Regions from separate parts of the Deinococcus betulae genome, predicted to be linked through region 2. Evidence: riboswitches for the same ligand, from Rfam matches in the RefSeq annotation. Region 2 holds a riboswitch; the other holds the start of a gene.
The links. A riboswitch is a leader RNA that binds a small molecule or an ion and turns the genes downstream of it on or off. The one in region 2 is predicted to bind thiamine pyrophosphate.
Positions count from the first base shown of each region.

Region 1: it holds a riboswitch for thiamine pyrophosphate, as region 2 does, so the genes downstream of both, K7W42_RS19080 (thiamine ABC transporter substrate-binding protein) here and thiC (phosphomethylpyrimidine synthase ThiC) in region 2, are expected to answer to the same signal.

Region 1 is NZ_JAIQXU010000032.1:35,135-40,621, forward strand. It holds gene K7W42_RS19060 (DNA internalization-related competence protein ComEC/Rec2) at 1-1,215, shown strand, start outside; gene K7W42_RS19065 (NUDIX domain-containing protein) at 1,235-1,684, opposite strand; gene K7W42_RS19070 (NUDIX domain-containing protein) at 1,681-2,139, opposite strand; gene K7W42_RS19075 (hypothetical protein) at 2,189-2,647, shown strand; TPP riboswitch at 2,822-2,923, shown strand; gene K7W42_RS19080 (thiamine ABC transporter substrate-binding protein) at 2,976-4,004, shown strand; gene K7W42_RS19085 (ABC transporter permease) at 4,554-5,487, shown strand, end outside.
Region 2 is NZ_JAIQXU010000002.1:242,284-247,770, forward strand. It holds gene K7W42_RS03435 (allantoinase) at 1-1,221, shown strand, start outside; gene allE ((S)-ureidoglycine aminohydrolase) at 1,477-2,235, shown strand; TPP riboswitch at 2,561-2,673, shown strand; gene thiC (phosphomethylpyrimidine synthase ThiC) at 2,860-4,710, shown strand; gene thiE (thiamine phosphate synthase) at 4,703-5,455, shown strand; gene thiS (sulfur carrier protein ThiS) at 5,446-5,487, shown strand, end outside.

The DNA of each region.
Region 1 (5,487 bases), on a different contig from region 2:
TCGTTTCTAGCGGTGCTGGCCCTGACCCAGACCGAGCGCGTGGCCGCCCGCCTGCCCGCGCGCTGGCCCCGCTGGCTGAAACTGGCGCTGGTCGCCACGGTTCTGGCCGAGCTGGGCACCCTGCCAGTGGTGGCCGGCACCTTTGGGCAGATTCCGGTGGTGGGCCTGCCCGCCAATCTAGTAGCCGGGGCCATCATGGCGGCGCTGGTGCCACTAGGCTTTCTGGCCGGTCTGCTGGGGCCGCTGGCCGCGCCCGTCAACCTGCTGACAGGACCTCTGGCCTCGGCGCTGCTGGCGGTGGCCGAAACCTTTGGCCGCGCGCCCGTGCTGACCTGGGGCAGCATCGGCGCGGCGGGGGTGGTGGCTTACGCAACCGCACTGGGGGCCGGCTGGCTGTGGCTGATGAACCGCGTCCGGCTGGAGGTGGCGCTGGGCACTGTCCTTGCGGGCCTGCTGCTGACCGCCCTACCGGGCTGGCTGGCCCCGGCGCGCGAGGTGGTGTATCTGGATGTCGGGCAGGGCGACAGCACCCTGATTCGCCTGCCGGGCCTGACCATGCTGATTGACGCGGGCGGTTCGGTGGGCAGCGACTACGATGTGGGCGGCCGCACCGTTGTGCCGGCCCTGCGGGCACTGGGAGTCCGCAAGATTGACGTGCTGGTCGCTTCGCACGCCGATACCGACCATATCGAAGGGGTGCCGGCCGTGCTGCGCGCCCTGCCGGTGGGCGAGCTGTGGATTGGGCACCACAAACGCGGCGACCCTGTGCTGGACGCCGTGCTGGCCGAAGCCCAGGCCCAGGGCGTCCCCGTGCGCGAGGTGCGGCGCGGGGACCGCGTGCAGGCGGCGGGCGCGGCCCTGACGGTGTTGTGGCCAGCCGGGCAGGGCTGGCACCCCGAAGACAACGAGAACAGCGTGGCCCTGACCCTGGAATCGGGCGCCTGGCGCGCGGCGTTTCTGGGCGACCTGAACCAGCAGGGCGAGGTGCTGGCCAGCCCCGGCAACCTGGATGTCCTCAAAGCGCCCCACCACGGCAGCCGCTACTCCACCGGCGAGGCGCTGCTGGCCCAGGCCACCCCCGCCGACACCGTGCTGAGCGTGGGACGCAATACCTACGGCCACCCTCACCCCGACGTGCTGGCGCGGCTGGCACAGGCCCAGTCCAGGGTGTGGCGCACCGATCAGGTGGGGACCATTCGGTGGGCGATTCCGTAGGGCAGGAAAGAAGAATCGATTAGAAAAGGGAGCGCAGGCCGTCCCAGCCGTCGACCAGTTCCGTGAAGCGGGCAGCGCCGTGCAGGTGGGCATCAAGAACACTGGGGAGCCACGGCAGCACATCGGGGGGCAGGCGGTCTGGGGCAAACCAGGCCACCTCAGAGGTTTTGTCCAGAGGCCGAGCTTCCCCTGCCCAGGTCCGGGCCAGGAAAAACACGTCCAGGCCCTGCGTACCGTCCAGGTCGTAGCGGCAGGCGCCCAGGCAGGTCAGGGCGTCTGGGTGAACCACCAAGCCCACCTCTTCCAGCGTCTCGCGGGCTGCCGTCTGGGCCAGACCCTCGCCCCGTTCCACCCGCCCGCCCGGCAGCCCCCAGAGGCCGTGGGCATACGAGGACCCGTCGCGGCGGCCCAGCAAGAGGCGCCCGGCCCCGTCCTGCACCGCCAGCCACGCCACCAGCTGAAAGCTCATGCCAGGCCACCCAGCGCGCGTACCTGGCGCACGTCCCGCAACTGTTCTGTAACGGGCACGCCCCACGCCAGGTGGGCCTCCAGAACGGCGGGCAGCCAGGGCAGGCACTTCGATGGGAGCGCCGACGGCAGAACCCAGGCAACGGCCGAGGTCTTGTGCAGCGGCTGTGGCTCACCTGTCCACTGGCGAGCCAGAAAGAGAAAATCGGTGCCCTGCGCGCCGTCCACCTCGTAACGGCGCACGCCCAGGACCGACAGGACCTGCGGGTGCAGCGTCAGCCCAGTTTCTTCCCGGACCTCGCGCGCCGCCGCTTCGGGGAGGCCCTCGCCGGGTTCGACCTGCCCGCCTGGCAGCCCCCACAGCCCGTGCCCGTACACTGACCCGTCTCGCCGCCCCAGCAGCACGCGGCCCCCAGCGTCTTGAAGCACTGTCCACACCAGCAGATTGCGCATCATGCCTCAGGGTGACACGCCAGACGCGCCCTTCTGGCCTAGCATCAGGGCAATGAGCTGCATTCTGCGCGTCTACGGCTACTTTGATGTGACCGCTTTTCTGGCCGAAACCGCGTTTGCCTCACATTGGGTGTGGCGGGAAGGCGACCTGCTGGGGCGCCCACCCCGTCCTGTAGGAGACTCTGGCTTTCTGCTGGCAACCAGTCAGGCCGAATTTGACCAGCCAGGCCAACAAATTGAGGATACCATCCTTTTCCTAGAGACGCACCACGCCAGCCTGCTGGCCCTGCACCAGCGGCTGACAGCCACAGACCCCACGCTGAACCATAGCGACATGGAACTGGACTTTGGGATCGAGGACCGCGTCGGCATGCTGGACGAAAAGGGCCGTGAGATCGTGCACCAGTCTGACCATTTTCCGGCGGCACTGATTCGGCTGGCGGGTGAGGTAGGCCTCAGCCTGAGCGTCTCCCGTTACCCCCGAACGCTGCCGGAAGACGAAGACCTCTGACGCCTGACAGGAGCCGCCCGCTCTGCCCTGGGGAGACGGCACAGCCCTCACTTCCGTTGACACCGCAGGCTATGCCCCCCCCTCTGCTCTCTCTGCTGCGCAGCTTTTCAGGGCGCTCGAAGACAACCCTCAGGCGCACTGACTCCCCCTGTGCGTTCTGCGCTATCCTCGCGGGTGCGTCACCGGGGGTGCCGAACCGAAGCAGGTTTGGCTGAGACTTACCCCAGGAACCTGATCCGGGTCATTCCGGCGGAGGGAGCGTGACCGGCCCCGCCCTGCATACTGGCGGCGGCCCCCGCTTCCCCTCGTGACGCGAGGGGACTTTTTTATGCGTAGAACACTACTGACCGCTCTGCTGCTGGGGGGGGCTGCCCAGGCCCAGACCACCCTGACCGTCATCACCCACGACTCCTTTGACGTGGATAAGAAGCTGGTGGCGGCGTTCGAGACCGCCAATGGGGCGAAGGTTCGCTTCATCAAGGGCGGCGACGCGGGCGAACTCCTAAACCGCCTGATTCTGACCCGCCGCGCCCCGATTGCTGACGTGGTCTATGGCCTGGACAACAGCCTGCTGCCGCGTGCCCGCCAGGCCGGGATTCTCGAAGCCTACACGTCACCTGCGCTGGCCAAGGTGCCAGCCGCCTACCGTCTGGACGACGCTGGCCTGCTGAACACCGTGGACTACGGATTTGTGGCCCTGAACTACGACCGCGCGTGGTTCGAGAAAGCGGGCCTGGCCCTGCCCAAGAACCTGGACGACCTGAAAACGCTGGCCTACGCGAAGCTGACCGTGGTGCAAAGTCCGGCGACCAGCAGCCCTGGCCTGGCCTTTTTGCTCGCCACGGTCAACCACTACGGCGAGGCGGGGGCCTGGCAGTGGTGGCGCGCGGCCCGTGCCGGCGGCATGAAGGTTACGCGCGGCTGGAGCGACGCCTACTACAAGGACTTCACCAGAAACGGCGGTAAATACCCCATCGTGCTGTCCTACGCCAGCAGCCCCGCCGCCGAGGTGTTTTACGCCGACGGCTTTAATCCTGCCAAATTGCCGGCCCAGGCCCCGACAGGCAACCTCTTTCTGCCCGGCAGCACATTCACCCAGCTTGAAGGCGTGGGCGTCCTGAAGGGCAGCAAGCAGGCCGCCCTGGCCCGTAAGTTCGTGGACTTCATGCTGAGTAGCCCCGTGCAAGCGGACCTGCCCACCCGGATGTGGATTTACCCCGCCGTCCAGGGCACGCCCCTGAATCCAGTGTTCAAGTTTGCCCAGGCACCGAAAGCCGAGGCCATCAAGCCCGCCGTGACGGCCAACCCGCAGCGGCTGGTGGACGCCTGGGTGACGCAGGTGCTGAGGGCGAGGTAAGGCGGACGGGTAGCGGTGTGGGGGGTGAGATGTCGCTTGCTTGCCCCACCCCCCATCCCCAGAGGGGACGGGAGAGCAACGTTGGCACTGGGGAGGGGTTGACTGGCGCGGCGGAAGAGAGTTGTCTTTCTACGCGGTGGACGCCGTGGCACACCTGTCGCCCATCGCCTCACGCCCGCGCGCTGCGCGCACGACGGCTTCCGTTGCTGGCCCTGGGATGGTGGCAGGTGAGGACGCTTAAGGCGCGAGATTCTACTGTTGAAAGGCGCTCAAGCAACAGCTTCTTTTTCAAAGTCGAACCTCTGGGCCGCACCAAGACCCCTTGCCCCAATCCCGCCCAGGTCCAGACGAGGCCAGACCCATGACCAAGTTGAGCAGACCCACCAACGTCAGTAGACACCCTGGCCGAGCGCAGCGCTGCTCGCCCTGTCATCAGGTTCCAGGCGCATCAGTCAAATCAGCAGCAACGTGCAGGCCGCCCTGCGCGGCGAAGTCGTCCCCCTTTGTGGGCTGGGGAGTGAGGCACACGCACAGAGCAACTGGTTGCCCATGACCCGTCTCACTTCCTTTCTGCTCACCCTGCCAGGCCTCCTCTTCGTCACCCTCTGCCTGGCCCTGCCCCTCGCCCGCACCATGCTCGAAGGCGGCGTGACCCTGGCCGTCTGGGCCGACCCCTATTTCCAGGGCCGCCTGCTGTGGACGCTGGCCCAGGCCGTCACCACGGCTGGTCTGGCCCTGCTGCTGGGCGTGCCGCTGGCTTTTTTGCTGGCCCGCTTTCAACTGCGCGGCCAGCAGACCTTTCTGCGCCTGCTGCTGCTGCCTTTCGTCACGCCCACGCTGGTCGCCGTGCTGGGGCTCTCGGCGCTGCTGGGGCCGCAAGGTTGGGTCACGCGCCTGACCGGCCTGGACCTCAGCGACACGCCCCTGCTGCTGGTGCTGGGCAACCTCTTTTTCAATCTGCCGGTGATGGTGCGCCTGAGCTACGCCAGCTTTGCGCGGGTGCCGGCCGGCCTGCTGGGGGCGGCGCGCAGCCTGGGCGCCAGCGCAAGGCGTGCGGCGTGGGACATTGCCCTGCCACTGGCCCTGCCAGGGGTGCTGGCCGGAGCCGTGCTGGTCTTTCTGTATTCCGCCCTGAGCTTTGGCCTGCCCCTGGCGCTGGGGGGCGAGCGCTACGCCACGCTGGAGGTCGAGATTTACACCCTGACCGCCCTGCAACTGCGGCTGCCCGAGGCCAGCGCGCTGATTGTGGGGCAGCTGGGCCTGACGCTGCTGGCCACCTGGACCTACGTGCGCCTGACGCGCGGCGGCGTGGGCGTGTCGGCGGCAGCCCGGCCCCCCGCACGCGGCGCCGCCCGGCTGGCCCTGCTGGGCCTGGGGGGCCTGACGGTCCTGATCTGTTTTGCGCCGCTGCTGGCTGTGGTGGCGCGCGGCCTGCTGGGCACAGGCGGCCCCACCCTGTCCTACTGGCAGGGCGTACTGGCCG
Region 2 (5,487 bases):
GCGGCGGGGCTCCATATCTTTCCTGGCGTGGTGGACGCCCATGTCCATCTGAACGAGCCGGGCCGCACCCACTGGGAAGGCTTCGACACAGGCACCAGGGCGCTGGCCGCTGGCGGCGCGACCAGCCTGCTGGACATGCCCCTTAATTCCAGTCCGCCTGTTCTGAACCGCGCCGCCTTTGAGGCCAAGCGGGCGGCAGGACAGGCCCGCTCGCGCCTGGATTTTGGGCTGTGGGGCGGCCTGACCCCGCTGAATCTGGACGATCTGGACGAGTTGGCGGCCTGCGGCGTGGTCGGGTTCAAGGCGTTTATGAGTCACAGCGGCCTGGACGAGTTCCCGGCGGCCGACGACGCCACCCTGTACGCCGGCATGCAGGCTGCGCGCCGGCTGGGCCGCGTGGTGGCCACCCACGCCGAGAGCGACGCCTTTACCCGTTCGCTGACCCAGGCCGCGCGGCAGGCCGGCGGGCAGGGGGTGCGCGACTACCTCGCCTCTCGCCCCCCCATCACGGAGGCCGAGGCCGTGTCGCGCGCGCTGCTGTACGCCGAGGACACGGGGGCGGCGCTGCACCTCGTTCACCTGTCGACCGCGCGGGCCGTGGTGCTGGCCGCGGAGGCGCGCGCGCGCGGCGTGGACGTGACCGCCGAGACCTGCCCCCACTACCTGCACTTCACGGCCGAGGACGCCGAGCGCGCCGGGCCGCTACTCAAGTGTGCCCCACCCCTGCGTGACGCGGCCACCCGCGAAGCGCTGTGGACCGCACTCAAAGCCGGGCAGATAGACACGGTGGGCTCAGACCACTCGCCCGCCCCATCCGAACTGAAGACCGGGGATGATTTTTTTGCGCTGTGGGGAGGCATCAGCGGCGCGCAGTCCACGCTGAATGTGCTGCTGAACGGTCACTGGACGCGCGGCGTGCCGCTGGAACTGATTGCGGCAGTGACGGCCCTGAATCCGGCGCGGCGTTTTGGCCTGCGGGGCAAGGGCGCGCTGACCGTGGGCGCCGACGCCGATTTTGCCCTGGTGCAGCTGGACGAAGACTTCTCTCTGACCGAACTGCACGACCGCCATCAGGCCAACCCATACCGGGGAGAGGCCTTCCGGGGGCGCGTTCACGCCACCTATCTGCGTGGGCAGCCGGTGTACCGCTGGACGGCGAGCGGCGCGCACTTTGACGGTGAGGTGCGCGGGCGCCTGCTCACCCCCACTGGAGACGTATGAGAAGGATTCCATCTGTTTCGTTTACAAATCGGGAGAGAACCGATTGGCCAACTCCACGCCCGGAACCCGCTTTGCTCCTTCCTCCCTCTGGTCGGATTTCATCGTTTTTGCAAACGGTTCAATCAGAGTCGGTATGACACGACATCTATCTGGTGCGTGCAGCGCCCAGACATTTAGGGGGCAATCCGCCTCACGCCCAACAGTTGTTGCCCTCTGGCGTCACGGCTGCTCTGAACTGATTCTCGTGGAGACCATATGAAGCACCTGGGCGTCACCCGTTCCGCTTTGCAGCCCTCTCACGCGGTCCTGACCCCCGAGACCTTTGTGCGCACCGCCCTGGCTGAGTGGCCCGGCAGCGCGGTGGTGCTGCACATCGCGCCGGTCATAGGCCTGGGGGCACGCTTCGTGCAGTTCACGGCCGAGATGCCAGCCGGGGCGACCGCACAGGCATCGGCACACGGCCATCAGCGCTTTGCCTTTGTCCTGAGTGGGACGGTGGACGCGACAGTGGACGGCGAAACCCGGACCCTGCACGAAGCTGACTATCTGTTTGTACCGGCGGGCACCCCTCATACCCTGACAGCCCTGGAGGCGGCCCGCGTGGCCGTCTATGAAAAACCGTATGAGACGGCGGCCAGTCCCCCTGGGCCTGGGGTCTGCTGGGGCAACGAGCGCGATACTCCCGGCACGCCCTTTGAAGGCGACGAGCGCCTGCTGGCCCGCAAACTGCTGCCGGACGACCCGCGCTTTGACTTCATGGTCAGCACCATGAGCTTTGCGCCCGGCGCCACGCTGCCTTACACCGAGATTCATTACATGGAACACGGCCTGCTGATGCTGGCTGGTGAAGGCCTGTATAAGTTGCAAGACACCTACTACCCCGTGGTCACGGGTGACGTGATCTGGATGGGCGCCCACTGCCCGCAGTGGTACGGGGCGCTGGGCCGCGACTGGACCAAATACCTGCTGTACAAGGACATGAACCGCCATCCACTGAGCCCAGTGCCGAGATAGAGCGGCCAGCGATTCTGGTGCTTACGAGACGCCGCGCCCGAGTGCCGCCAGAGAACGCCAGGACGACACTGTGGCTGCAGCCAGGCAGGGCAACTCTCGACCAAGCCCCCGAATCCAGACGCCGACTCAGCGGCCTATGCTGGCGTGCAGGACAAACAGGATGGCCACCACAGAACGACCACGCTGCTGAGCGCCCCTGTGCGTTGCCATCAAGGAACGCTTGCAGGCCGGCTGTAACATCACCCGTTTTGGACCCAGTCGAGAGGACAGCCCCTCTCTGCACGCTGGTTCCCACGCCACCACCTGCCAAACCGTGTAGACTCGCCGCAGTCACCAGGGGTGCCGTTCTCATCAGAACGGCTGAGAGGGCCGCAGCGGCCTAACCCTAGGAACCTGATCTGGTTCACACCAGCGGAGGGAGCGTGACGGGTGCCAGGCCGCAGTTGTGGTTTTGCCCCCCTCCGAACGCGTGAGGGGGGCGTTGTCGTTTTGTAGACCCAAAGCACTTCATGTTACCCGCGTCAGCGGGTTAACGCAGGCGGCTTGATGCCAGCCTCATCCCTAACCGTTCGCCCACAGGCGCCCGGCGGCGCTTTCTTATTGCCGCCTTCCCCGGAGTACTCAATGACAACCACCCTGCGGCCCGACCTCACCCCACCTCCCCTGGCCCTGGACCCCGACCTGACCACGCCCTTTCCCAGCAGCGAAAAGGTATATCTGCGCGGTCATCTGCACCCCGACGTGCGCGTGCCAGCGCGGCGGATTCATCAGTCGCCCACCCTGGAACGGGTCGGCGCACTGACCCGCACGCGGCCCAATCCACCGCTGCTGGTGCCCGATACCAGCGGCCCTTACACCGACGCCGCTGCCACGGTGGACCTGCGCGCTGGCCTGACCCACGCGCGCCCCTGGCTGGCCCATGACCCGCGTCTGGCAGCACAACCTGGCCGCTCTCATCCCGACCTGGACCGCAGCGGTCCTCTTCCCTTTCCGGCAGTGCCGGCCCCCCGGCGGGCGCGGCCAGGCGAGGCCATCACCCAGCTTCAGGCGGCGCGCCGGGGCGAAATTACCCCAGAAATGGAATTTGTGGCCCTGCGCGAGAACCTGCGGCAAGACGAAGGCTTTGACCTGACCCACCAGCATCCAGGCGAGGCGTTTGGAGCCGGGATTCCGCGCGAGATCACCCCGGAATTCGTGCGCTCGGAGGTGGCGCGGGGCCGGGCAGTGATTCCTGCCAACATCAACCACCCCGAACTGGAACCCACCATCATCGGCCGCAACTTCCGGGTCAAGGTGAACGCCAACCTGGGCACCAGCATCGTCACCAGTTCTATAGAGGAAGAGGTGGGCAAGATGATCTGGGCCACCCGCTGGGGCGCCGACACGGTGATGGACCTCTCGACTGGCCGCCACATCCACCCCACCCGCGAGTGGATTTTGCGCAGCAGCGCCGTGCCAGTGGGCACCGTGCCCATCTATCAGGCGCTTGAGAAGGTGGGCGGCGTGGCTGAGGAACTGACCTGGGACCTTTACCGCGACACTCTAATAGAGCAGGCCGAGCAGGGCGTGGATTACATGACTGTTCATGCCGGCGTGCGGCTGGCGCACCTGCCGCTGACCGCGCGCCGCCGCACCGGGATCGTCTCGCGCGGGGGCAGCATCCTGGCCAAATGGTGTCTGGCCCATCACCAGGAAAACTTCCTGTACACCCATTTTGCCGAGATGTGCGAGCTGCTGGCCGCCTACGACATCACCTTCAGTCTGGGCGACGGCCTGCGTCCCGGCAGTGTGGAAGACGCCAACGACGCCGCGCAGTTTGCCGAACTGGACACGCTGGGCGAGCTGACACAGGTGGCCTGGAAACGTGGTGTGCAGACCATGATTGAGGGGCCGGGCCACGTCCCCATGCAGCTGATTCGGGAAAACATGACCCGCCAGTTGGAGGTCTGCCACGAGGCCCCCTTCTATACCCTGGGGCCGCTGACCACCGATATCGCGCCGGGCTACGACCACATCACCTCGGCCATCGGCGCGGCGCAGATCGCGTGGTACGGCACCGCCATGTTGTGCTATGTCACCCCAAAAGAACATCTGGGGCTGCCGGACCGCCAGGACGTGCGCGACGGGGTCATCGCCTACCGCATCGCCGCGCACGCCGCCGACCTCGCCAAAGGCCACCCCGGCGCCCAGGCCCGCGACAACGCCCTGAGCAAGGCCCGCTTTGAGTTCCGCTGGGAAGACCAGTTTGCCCTGGGCCTGGACCCGCAGAAGGCCCGCGCGCTGCACGACGAAACGCTGCCCGCCGACGCGGCCAAAACGGCCCACTTCTGCTCCATGTGCGGGCCACAGTTCTGCTCCATGAAGCTCAGTCACGACCTGCGCGCCCCGGAGGTGCTGGCAGGCCTGGAAGCCAAAGCCCAGGAATTCCGGGCGCGCGGCAGCAAGTTGTATGTGGAGGTGGGCGCCGATGACTGAACCACAGAGGAGAGACCGGAACGCAGGGGCACTGGGGCAGCAGGAACCGAAAGAATTGGCGGCCGGCACGGGCTCAAACCTTCGGCCCCCAGAACCCTGGACCGGTCCCCTGGGCCGCCTCTACCTGGTGGCCACGCCGCGCCCCGACCAGCCCGAGGCCGAGTTTCTGGCGCGGGTGGCCGCCGCGCTGGACGGCGGGGTGGAGATCCTGCAACTGCGCTGCAAGGACTGGGAGGCCCGGCCCTATATGGCCCTGGGCGCCCGGCTGGCCGACCAGGCGCAGGCGCGCGGCGTGCCGCTGTTTATCAATGACCGGGTGGATGTGGCGGTGGCCTGCGGCGCCGACGGCGTGCATCTGGGCCAGGGCGACTTGCCCCCCGCCTGGGCACATGGGCTGGCGCCGGGGCTGCTGGTCGGCCTGAGCACCCACACGGCCGCGCAGGCTGGGCGGGCCCTGACCCAGGCGCCCGCCTATATTGCGGCCGGGCCGGTGTACGCCACACCCACCAAGCCGGGACGCGCGGCGGCCGGCCTGGCGTACCTGCGGCAGGTGGCGGCGCTGCGGCCCCAGGTGCCCTGGTACGCCATCGGGGGCATTGACGCCTGTACCCTGCCCGGCGTGCTGGCGGCCGGGGCCCGCCGGGTGGCCGTGGTGCGCGCGGTGCTGGACGCCCCTGACCCCGCCCAGGCGGCGGCCGACCTGCGCGCGGCCCTGCGGCGCCCGGCGGTGACCCCATGCGGGTAAACGGCGACCCCTATCCCCTGACCCCTGGCCTG